DNA from 3 places in the Streptomyces sp. NPDC004542 genome. Region 2 is predicted to be linked to each of the others. Evidence: riboswitches for the same ligand, from Rfam matches in the RefSeq annotation. Region 2 holds a riboswitch; each other region holds the start of a gene.

Region 1 (3,269 bases), on a different contig from region 2:
AGCACCAGCCGGAATGATCCCCGGCTTGCGCCCCCGGCGGGGGCGCAAGCCGGACAGGCGGCGCGCGCGCGTGTCAGTCCGCGATCGGCAGGTACACCCGGTTCCCGCTCGCCGCGAACTCCTTCGACTTCTGTGCCATGCCCTCCTCGATCTCGGCCTTGCTGCCGCCGTGTTCACGCCTGATGTCCTGTGAGATCTTCATGCTGCAGAACTTCGGCCCGCACATGGAGCAGAAGTGGGCCGTCTTGGCGGGCTCGGCCGGAAGCGTCTCATCGTGGAACTCCCGTGCCGTGTCCGGGTCGAGGGCGAGGTTGAACTGGTCCTCCCACCGGAACTCGAAGCGGGCGTCGGACAGCGCGTCGTCCCATTCCTGGGCACCCGGGTGGCCCTTGGCGAGGTCGGCCGCATGGGCGGCGATCTTGTAGGTGATGACGCCGGTCTTGACGTCGTCACGGTTGGGCAGGCCCAAGTGCTCCTTGGGCGTGACGTAGCAGAGCATCGCCGTGCCCCACCAGGCGATCATCGCGGCACCGATGCCGGAGGTGATGTGGTCGTACGCCGGTGCGACGTCCGTGGTCAGCGGGCCGAGCGTATAGAACGGAGCTTCATCGCAGATCTCCTGCTGAAGGTCGATGTTCTCCTTGATCTTGTGCATCGGGACGTGACCCGGGCCCTCGATCATGGTCTGTACGTCGAAACGCCTGGCGATCCGGTTGAGTTCCCCGAGCGTGCGGAGTTCCGCGAACTGCGCCTCGTCGTTGGCGTCCGCGACCGAGCCGGGCCTGAGTCCGTCGCCCAGCGAGTACGTGACGTCGTAGGCGGCGAGGATCTCGCAGAGCTCCTCGAAGTTCTCGTACAGGAACGACTCCTTGTGGTGCGCCAGGCACCAGGCCGCCATGATCGAGCCGCCGCGCGAGACGATGCCGGTCTTGCGGTTGGCCGTGAGCGGCACGTACGCCAGCCGCACTCCGGCGTGGACGGTCATGTAGTCCACACCCTGCTCGGCCTGTTCGATGACCGTGTCCTTGTAGATGTCCCAGGTCAGTTCCTCGGCCCTGCCGTCCACCTTCTCCAGCGCCTGGTAGAGCGGCACCGTGCCGATAGGGACGGGGGAGTTGCGCAGCACCCACTCACGGGTGGTGTGGATGTTACGGCCGGTGGACAGGTCCATCACCGTGTCGGCGCCCCAGCGGGTCGCCCAGGTCATCTTCTCGACCTCCTCCTCGATGGAGGACGTCACCGCCGAGTTGCCGATGTTGGCGTTGACCTTCACCAGGAACCGCTTGCCGATGATCATCGGCTCGATCTCCGGGTGGTTGACGTTGGCGGGCAACACGGCCCGGCCCGCCGCGATCTCCTCGCGGACGACCTCCGGTGAGACGTTCTCCCTCAGCGCCACGAACTCCATCTCGGGCGTGATCACACCTTGACGGGCATAGGCGAGCTGGGTGACCGCCTGGCCGTCCCGGCCCCTGCGCGGCTGGCGGGAGCGTCCGGGGAAGACCGCGTCGAGGTTGCGCAGTCCGCCCCGGGGCGAGGTGTGCTTGATCCCGTCGTCCTCAGGACGGACGGGACGGCCCGCGTACTCCTCGGTGTCGCCGCGGGCAATGATCCAGTTCTCCCGCAGCGGCGGCAGACCCCTGCGGACGTCGGTTTCGACGAGTGGATCGGTGTACGGGCCGGAGGTGTCGTACAGCGTGACCGACTGTCCGTTGGTCAGGTGCACCTGACGGACCGGCACGCGCAGGTCGGGGCGCGAACCCTCGACATACCCCTTGTGCCAGCCGATGGACTTCCCGGCCTCCTCGCCGCTGGAGAGCTGCGTGGAGGCAGGCGTGCGTGCGTCCTTGTTGGTCATGAGACCTACTCCCTACGCCGGCATTACCCGGTAACAGGTTCGGCGGTCGACGCAGCGGTTTCCGTCCATCGGTGTTCCACGTGAAACATCGCGAAGACGGAGGTCAGCGCCCTCTCAGCCCGGTGCTCCGAGCTCCCGCGTGTGCAAAGGTGCCTCCACGCTAGCGTCATTCGTGGCGCGGTGAACAGTGCGCCTCCGCCCGTTCTTGCAATGATCGGGCGGTGACCACGACGCACCAGCCCACATATCCGCCCGGCGAACCGCCGCACGACCGCAACCACGGCCACGGCCACGGCGGGGGGCACGGGCACGGCGGGGGGCACGGGCACTCCCACAGTCACAGCCACGGGCCCGCGGCCCCGGTCTCCCAGCATCTACGCAAGGTCATCGCGGCCGTTCTGATCCCGTTCACCGCGGCGGTCGTGGTGGGGCTCGTGGTGCTCTGGCCGGGCGGCGCCCCTGCGCACGAGCGGACGGGAGTCGGCTTCGACCGGCAGACGCGGCAGGCCACGGTCACCAAGGTCGTCGAGATCAGCTGCGGGTCGGTCAACGGCTCCGGGGGCACCTCGACCGGTGACACCTCCACGGCCGAGGGCGGCGCCGCGCAGCAGAAGTCGGGCGATACCTGCAAGAAGGCGACGATCCGGGTCGATTCCGGCAAGGACAGGGGCCGTACGTTCACGGAGATCGTGCAGCCGGACCAGTCGCGGCAGTTGCACCAGGGCCAGCAGGTGGTGGCCGCCTACGAACCCTCGGCACCCAAGGACCTGCAGTACTCGGTGACCGACGTCAACCGGCGCTTCCCCATGGCGCTGCTGGCCGGGATCTTCGCACTCGCCGTCGTGGTCGTCGGGCGGATGCGTGGCGTCATGGCGCTGGTGGCGCTGGCTGTCAGCTTCCTGGTCCTCACCTTCTTCATCCTGCCCGCGATCCTGCAAGGGTCGGACCCGCTGACCGTGGCAGTGATCGGCTCCAGCGCCATCATGCTGATCGCGCTCTACCTGTGCCACGGACTGTCGGCCCGTACCTCGGTGGCTGTCCTCGGCACCCTGGTCTCGCTGTCGCTGATCGGCGTCCTCGGCAACCTGTTCATCGACTGGGCCGCGCTCACCGGCAACACGGACGACAGCACCGGACTGATCCACGGCCTGTACCCGTCGATCGACATGAGCGGTCTGCTGCTCGCCGGTGTCATCATCGGTTCGCTCGGTGTCCTGGACGACGTGACGGTGACGCAGACCTCGGCCGTGTGGGAGCTGCACGAGGCCAATCCGTCGATGAGCCGGCGAGGGCTGTACCGTGCGGGCATCCGCATCGGCCGCGACCACATCGCCTCCGTGGTCAACACACTCGTGCTGGCCTACGCGGGCGCCGCGCTGCCGCTGCTGCTGCTGTTCTCCATCGCCCGGAG
Region 2 (3,269 bases):
GCCCGTACCGGCGGGACGGGAAGGAGGCGCAGTCGCCGACCGCGTACACGTCCGGCGCGGAGGTCCGCAGGTGCTCGTCGGCCACCACCTCGCCGTGCGCGCCGAGTTCGATGCCGGAGCCAGCCAGCCACGCCGTGGCGGGGCGGGCGCCGATGCCGACGACGACGGCGCCCGCGGGCACCCGCGAGCCGTCGTCGAGCACCACCGCGCCCGGCTCGACGCGTTCCACGCGCGCGTGCGTGCGCAACTCGGCGCCGCTGTCGGCGTACCAGGACGCCATCGGCGCGGCCACCTCGGCCGGGAGCGCGCCGGCGAGAGGGCGGTCCGCCGCCTCCACGACCGTCACCGCGCAGCCCGCCTCACGGGCCGCCGTCGCGAACTCGGCGCCGATCCAGCCCGCGCCGACGACCACGACGTCGTGCTGCCGGGCGAGTACCGGCCGCAGCCGTTCGGCGTCGTCGAGGGTGCGCAGCAGGTGCACGCCGGGCACGCCCTCCGTGCCGGGCAGCCGGACCGGTTCGGCGCCGGTGGCCAGGACCAGGACGTCGTACGGCTCGGGCCCGGCCTCGGTGTCGACCTCGTGGTCGCCCGGGCGCACGCCCAGCGCCTCACGGCCGAGCCGCAGTTCGATGCCGAGCGCCTCGAAGTCGACGTCGAAGGCGGAGCCTTCGGCCTTGCCGAGCAGCACGGCCTTGGAGAGCGGGGGCCGGTCGTACGGCTGGTGGGGTTCGGCGCCGAGCAGCGTCACGGTGCCCCGGAAGCCCTGTTCGCGCAGCGCGACCGCGGTCTGCACCCCGGCCATGCCCGCGCCGACGACGACCACGCGCCGCGCCTGTGACGTGGCCTGTTCCCGTGTCTGCTCGCTCACTGGATCACCATAGTCGGACCACCATAGTCAACTGACTGGCCGTCAGTCAGGGGGTGTGCTCCGTGACCTGCTCCACCACGCTCGTACCCGCTCCCGGCTGTGACTCCCACTCCCAGGTCTCCTCCAGCCGCACCCGGCCGTCGGGCAGCTCGACGACGGCCGACGCGCAGTGTCCGCAGGAGGTGGTGCCGTCCCGCTTCAGCTGCACGTACCGGAAGTCCAGCCGGTCCCCTTCCCTGGTGCCCACCAGGGAGCCGCGTACGACATCGCCACCCGCGTACTCGGCCCAGATCTCGCCGTCCTTCTCGTGGTACGCGAACCGGGTGCGCGTCCCCACCTGTCCCGGAGCCTGGTCCGCGACGGGAGCGAGGATCAGGCCGTCGAGCGAGCGGGCCATCGGCGGAGGCCTCCTTACGGGTCGGGTGCCCTGCGGGCTAGGGTGGCCACCGTACAAGCACTCGCGGGAGCCCGGACGCACCGGGCTGAGAGGGAGGCTGGCGGCCTCCGACCGTACGAACCTGATCCGGGTCATGCCGGCGAAGGGAGGGGCTGGACGCCCATGTCGTCACGTACGTCCGACGTCCTCGTCATAGGGGGCGGGATCATCGGTCTGGTCACGGCCTGGCGGGCCGCGCAGCGCGGGCTCACCACGGCCGTGGCGGACCCGGACCCGGGCGGCGGGGCCGCCCGGGTCGCGGCCGGGATGCTGGCCGCCGTCACGGAGCTGCACCACGGCGAGCAGATCCTGCTCGGCCTGAACCTGGCGTCGGCCCGCCGCTATCCGGAGTTCGCGGCCGAGCTGACCGACCTCACCGGCCTGGACCTCGGCTACCGCCCGTGCGGCACGCTCGCCGTCGCCCTGGACGCCGACGACCGCGCCCACCTGCGCGAACTGCACGCGTTGCAGCAGCGGTCGGGCCTGGAGTCCGAGTGGCTTTCGGGGCGGGAGTGCCGGCGCCTGGAGCCGTTGCTGGCGCCGGGGGTGCGCGGGGGGCTGCGGGTGGACGGCGACCACCAGATCGATCCGCGCCGGCTGGCGGCCGCGCTGCTCGCCGCGTGCGAGCGCGCCGGGGTGGTCTTCCACCGGGTGCGGGCCGAGCGCTTCGACGTCGCGGGGGACCGGGCGGCCGGGGTGACCGCCTCGGACGGCGGTGCGCTGCGCGCGGGCCAGGTGGTGCTGGCCGCCGGGAGCCTGAGCGGGCGGCTCGCGGGCCTGCCCGAGGACCTGCTGCCGCCGGTGCGGCCGGTGAAGGGGCAGGTGGTGCGGCTGGCCGTGCCCGGGCGGTACGCGCCGTTCCTCAACCGGACCGTACGGGCCGTGGTGCGCGGCAGCCACGTCTACCTGGTGCCCCGGGAGAACGGCGAGCTGGTCGTCGGGGCCACCAGCGAGGAACTGGGCTGGGACACGACGGTGACCGCCGGCGGGGTGTACCAGCTGCTGCGCGACGCGCACGAACTGGTGCCCGGCATCACCGAGCTGCCGCTCACCGAGACCCGGGCCGGGCTGCGCCCCGGTTCACCCGACAACGCGCCGCTGCTCGGCCCGACCGGCCTGGACGGGCTGCTGCTGGCCACCGGGCACTACCGCAACGGCGTGCTGCTCACGCCGGTCACCGGGGACGCCCTGGCGCACGCCCTGACCACGGGTGAACTGCCCGAAGAGGCCCGGCCGTTCACCCCCAAGCGCTTCAGCACGGCACTCACGGAGCAGCCCGCATGAACATCTCCGTCAACGGAGAGCGCCGGGAGGTCGCCCCGGGCACCGCTCTCGACACCCTCGTACGGTCCCTCACCGCGGCGCCGCGCGGAGTGGCCGCCGCGCTCAACGAGACCGTCGTCCCGCGCGCGCAGTGGCCGTCCACGGCGCTGGCCGAGGGTGACCGCGTCGAAGTACTCACCGCCGTCCAGGGAGGCTGAGCATGGCCGACGACCCCTTCGTCCTCGGTGGTACGTCCTTCACGTCCCGCCTGATCATGGGTACGGGCGGTGCGCCCAGCCTCGAGGTGCTGGAGCGGGCGCTGGCCGCCTCCGGCACGGAGCTGACGACCGTGGCGATGCGGCGGGTGGATCCCGGTGTGCGCGGCTCGGTGCTGTCGGTGCTGGAGCGGCTCGGCATCCGGGTGCTGCCGAACACGGCGGGGTGTTTCACCGCCGGGGAGGCCGTGCTCACCGCCCGGCTGGCGCGCGAGGCCCTCGGGACCGATCTGGTCAAGCTGGAGGTCATCGCCGACGAGCGCACGCTGCTGCCGGATCCGATCGAGCTGCTGGACGCGGCGGAGACGCTGGTCGACGACGGCTTCACGGTCCTGCCGTACACCAATGACGATCCCGTGCTGGCGCGGAAGCTGGAGGACGCCGGCTGTGCGGCGATCATGCCGCTGGGCTCGCCCATCGGGTCCGG
Region 3 (3,269 bases), on a different contig from region 2:
GGCGAAGAACGGCGTCGCCTGGATCGACCCGCCGGCCCCGCTCAACAACACCTACGCGTTCGCCGTCCGCAAGGACAAGGCCGCGGAGCTCGGGGTGAAGACCCTGTCCGACCTCGCCAAGGTGAGCAAGAGCAAGCCGAAGGAGGCCACGTTCTGCATCGAGAGCGAGTTCTCCACCCGTGACGACGGCTTCCCCGGGCTGGTGAAGGCCTACGGCATCAAGGCGCCCAAGGACAACGTCAAGATGCTCGACACCGGGCTGATCTACACCGAGACCGCCAAGGGCGACACCTGCAACTTCGGCGAGGTCTTCGCCACCGACGGCCGTATCCCGGCCAACAAGCTGGTGGTCCTGGAGGACGACAAGAAGTTCTTCCCCGTCTACCAGCCCGCGCTCACGCTCAAGCAGGAGACGCTGAAGAAGTACCCGGTCCTGAAGAAGATCTTCGAGCCGCTGGCCAAAAAGCTCACCACGACCGAGATGCAGAAGCTCAACGCGCTCGCGGACGTCGAGGGCGACGACCCGGAGGACATCGCCCACGACTGGCTGGTGGACAACGGCTTCGTGAAGTAGCCGCGACCGCTCCGAGCGTTCTCCCGGCACGGCCGTCCCGGGAGAACGCTCCCGGCACCCCGGCGCCAAAACCGCCCACCGGACGCTCACCGACAGCCGCCGGGACCGACCCCCGCGGATCACCCAAGTCGATCTGCGACACTGGTACGACCATGCCCAAGCCCGGAGAACTCACTTTCGTCGCCCCGCGCGGAGCCAAGAAGCCGCCGCGGCATCTCGCCGATCTCACGCCCGCCGAACGCAAGGAGGCGGTGGCGGAGATCGGGGAGAAGCCGTTCCGTGCCAAGCAGCTCTCGCAGCACTACTTCGCGCGGTACGCGCACGACCCCGAGCAGTGGACCGACATCCCCGCGGCGTCGCGCGCCAAGCTGCGGGAGGCGCTGCTGCCGGAGCTGATGACCGTGGTGCGGCACCTGTCGACCGACCAGGGCACCACCCGCAAGACCCTGTGGCGGCTGTTCGACGGGACGCTCGTGGAGTCGGTGCTGATGCGCTACCCGGACCGGGTGACGATGTGCATCAGCTCGCAGGCGGGCTGCGGGATGAACTGCCCGTTCTGCGCCACCGGGCAGGCGGGGCTGGACCGGAACCTGTCGACCGCCGAGATCGTGCACCAGATCGTGGACGGGATGCGGGCGCTCAGGGACGGAGAGGTGCCCGGGGGACCTGCCCGGCTGTCCAACATCGTCTTCATGGGGATGGGCGAGCCGCTGGCCAACTACAAGCGGGTCGTCGGTGCGGTCCGGGCGCTCACCGATCCCGAGCCGGACGGGCTCGGGCTGTCGCAGCGCGGCATCACCGTCTCCACCGTCGGGCTCGTCCCGGCGATCCACCGGTTCGCCGACGAGGGCTTCAAGTGCCGGCTCGCGATCTCGCTGCACGCGCCCGACGACGAGCTGCGCGACACCCTCGTACCCGTGAACACGCGCTGGAAGGTGCGTGAGGTGCTGGACGCCGGCTTCGAGTACAGCGCCAAGTCCGGCCGGCGGCTGTCCATCGAGTACGCGCTGATCCGGGACATCAACGACCAGGCCTGGCGCGGTGACCGGCTGGGCCGGCTGCTCAAGGGCAAGCCCGTGCACGTCAATCTGATTCCGCTGAACCCGACGCCGGGCTCCAAGTGGACCGCCTCGCGGCCGGCGGACGAGAAGGCGTTCGTGGAGGCCATCGCCGCCCACGGGGTGCCCGTCACCATCCGGGACACCCGGGGGCAGGAGATCGACGGAGCCTGTGGTCAGCTGGCGGCCACCGAGCGGTAGTCTGTGGGCGTCACGTACATCTTCATATTCCGACAGGGGAGCGCCACAGCGCTGAGAGTGCGGCAACCGGGCCGCAGACCCTCTGAACCTCGCCCAGGTCATTCTGGGTAGGAAGTTCGGTCATCACTCGAGCTGTTGCGCCCTGCCCGGGCCCCGCGGAATCCTCCGCGGGGCCCGGGCAGGGCCGCGTCTCTTCCTGGTCAACCCCAGGAGGAATCCAGTGCACAACAAGACCGTCGTGGCCGTGGCCGTCGGGCTCGGCTTCGTGGCGCTGCCCGCCCTGACGGGGTGCGGGGCGTCGGACAAAGGGAGTTCGGCGGACTCCACAACCGTCACGCTCGTCAGCCACGACTCGTGGGCCGTCTCCAAGAACGTGCTCAAGGACTTCGAGAAGCGGTCCGGGTACAAGGTGAGGGTCCTCACCGACGGCGACGCGGGCCAGGCCGTCAACAAGGCGATCCTGACCAAGGACAACCCGCAGGGCGACGTCTTCTTCGGCGTGGACAACACCCTGTTGTCGCGTGCGCTCGACAACGGGCTGTTCCAGCCGTACGAGCCCAAGGGCTCCGACCTGGTCCTGCCGCAGTACCGCGTCGACCAGGACAAGCACCGGGTCACGCCCATCGACACCGGCGACATCTGCGTCAACTACGACAAGGCCTACTTCAGCGAGCACAAGCTCTCCCCGCCGCAGTCCTTCGCCGACCTCGTCAAGCCCGAGTACAAGAACCTCCTCGTCACCGAGAACGCGGCCACCTCCTCGCCCGGTCTCGGCTTCCTGCTCGGCAGCGCCGCCCGGTACGGCGACAGCGGATGGCAGGGCTACTGGAAGAAGCTGAAGGCCAACGGCGTGAAGGTCGTCGACGGCTGGGAGCAGGCCTACTCCCAGGAGTTCTCCGGCTCCTCCGAGGGCAGGAAGGCCGGCGGGGACCGGCCGCTCGTGGTGTCGTACGCCTCCTCCCCGCCCGCCGAGGTGATCTACGCCAAGAAGCGGCCCAGCACCGCCCCGACCGGGGTGTCGTACGGCACCTGCTTCCGGCAGACCGAGTACGCGGGACTGCTGAGCAACGCGGGGAACACCAAGGGCGGCAAGGCGTTCCTCGACTTCCTGCTCACCGAGGAGTTCCAGGACGACATGCCGCTCAACATGTTCGTCTACCCGGTGCGCGAGGGCGCCCAGGTGCCGCCGGACTTCACGAAGTACGGCGCGCAGGCCAAGTCCCCCGAGACCATGACCGCCGAGAAGATCGCCGCCCGTCGCGACCAGTGGGTCAAGTCGTGGACGTCGCTCGTACTGAAGTAGGCGCGCCTGCCGCGGCGGCCGGGTCCGGGCGGGCGACCGCGGCGCGGCTCGGCCTGATGGCCCTGCCCGTCGCGTTCTTCGCGGTGTTCTTCGCCTGGCCCGTGGCCGCGATCGTCGCCCGCGGGCTGAAGGT

The links. A riboswitch is a leader RNA that binds a small molecule or an ion and turns the genes downstream of it on or off. The one in region 2 is predicted to bind thiamine pyrophosphate.
Region 1: linked by a shared signal. The riboswitch ahead of thiC (phosphomethylpyrimidine synthase ThiC) and the one ahead of thiO (glycine oxidase ThiO) in region 2 are both predicted to bind thiamine pyrophosphate.
Region 3: linked by a shared signal. The riboswitch ahead of ABZX30_RS04995 (thiamine ABC transporter substrate-binding protein) and the one ahead of thiO (glycine oxidase ThiO) in region 2 are both predicted to bind thiamine pyrophosphate.

What each region holds. Positions count from the first base shown of each region.
Region 1 covers NZ_JBEXLP010000005.1:38,917-42,185, forward strand. Annotated here, with positions in the region: gene ABZX30_RS04690 (hypothetical protein) at 1-17, shown strand, start outside; gene thiC (phosphomethylpyrimidine synthase ThiC) at 74-1,858, opposite strand; TPP riboswitch at 1,851-2,007, opposite strand; gene ABZX30_RS04700 (YibE/F family protein) at 2,080-3,269, shown strand, end outside.
Region 2 covers NZ_JBEXLP010000031.1:68,538-71,806, reverse strand. Annotated here, with positions in the region: gene ABZX30_RS19055 (FAD-dependent oxidoreductase) at 1-868, opposite strand, end outside; gene ABZX30_RS19050 (hypothetical protein) at 915-1,265, opposite strand; TPP riboswitch at 1,319-1,430, shown strand; gene thiO (glycine oxidase ThiO) at 1,428-2,588, shown strand; gene thiS (sulfur carrier protein ThiS) at 2,585-2,785, shown strand; gene ABZX30_RS19035 (thiazole synthase) at 2,788-3,269, shown strand, end outside.
Region 3 covers NZ_JBEXLP010000005.1:107,309-110,577, reverse strand. Annotated here, with positions in the region: gene ABZX30_RS05005 (glycine betaine ABC transporter substrate-binding protein) at 1-574, shown strand, start outside; gene rlmN (23S rRNA (adenine(2503)-C(2))-methyltransferase RlmN) at 727-1,833, shown strand; TPP riboswitch at 1,858-1,965, shown strand; gene ABZX30_RS04995 (thiamine ABC transporter substrate-binding protein) at 2,054-3,136, shown strand; gene ABZX30_RS04990 (iron ABC transporter permease) at 3,193-3,269, shown strand, end outside.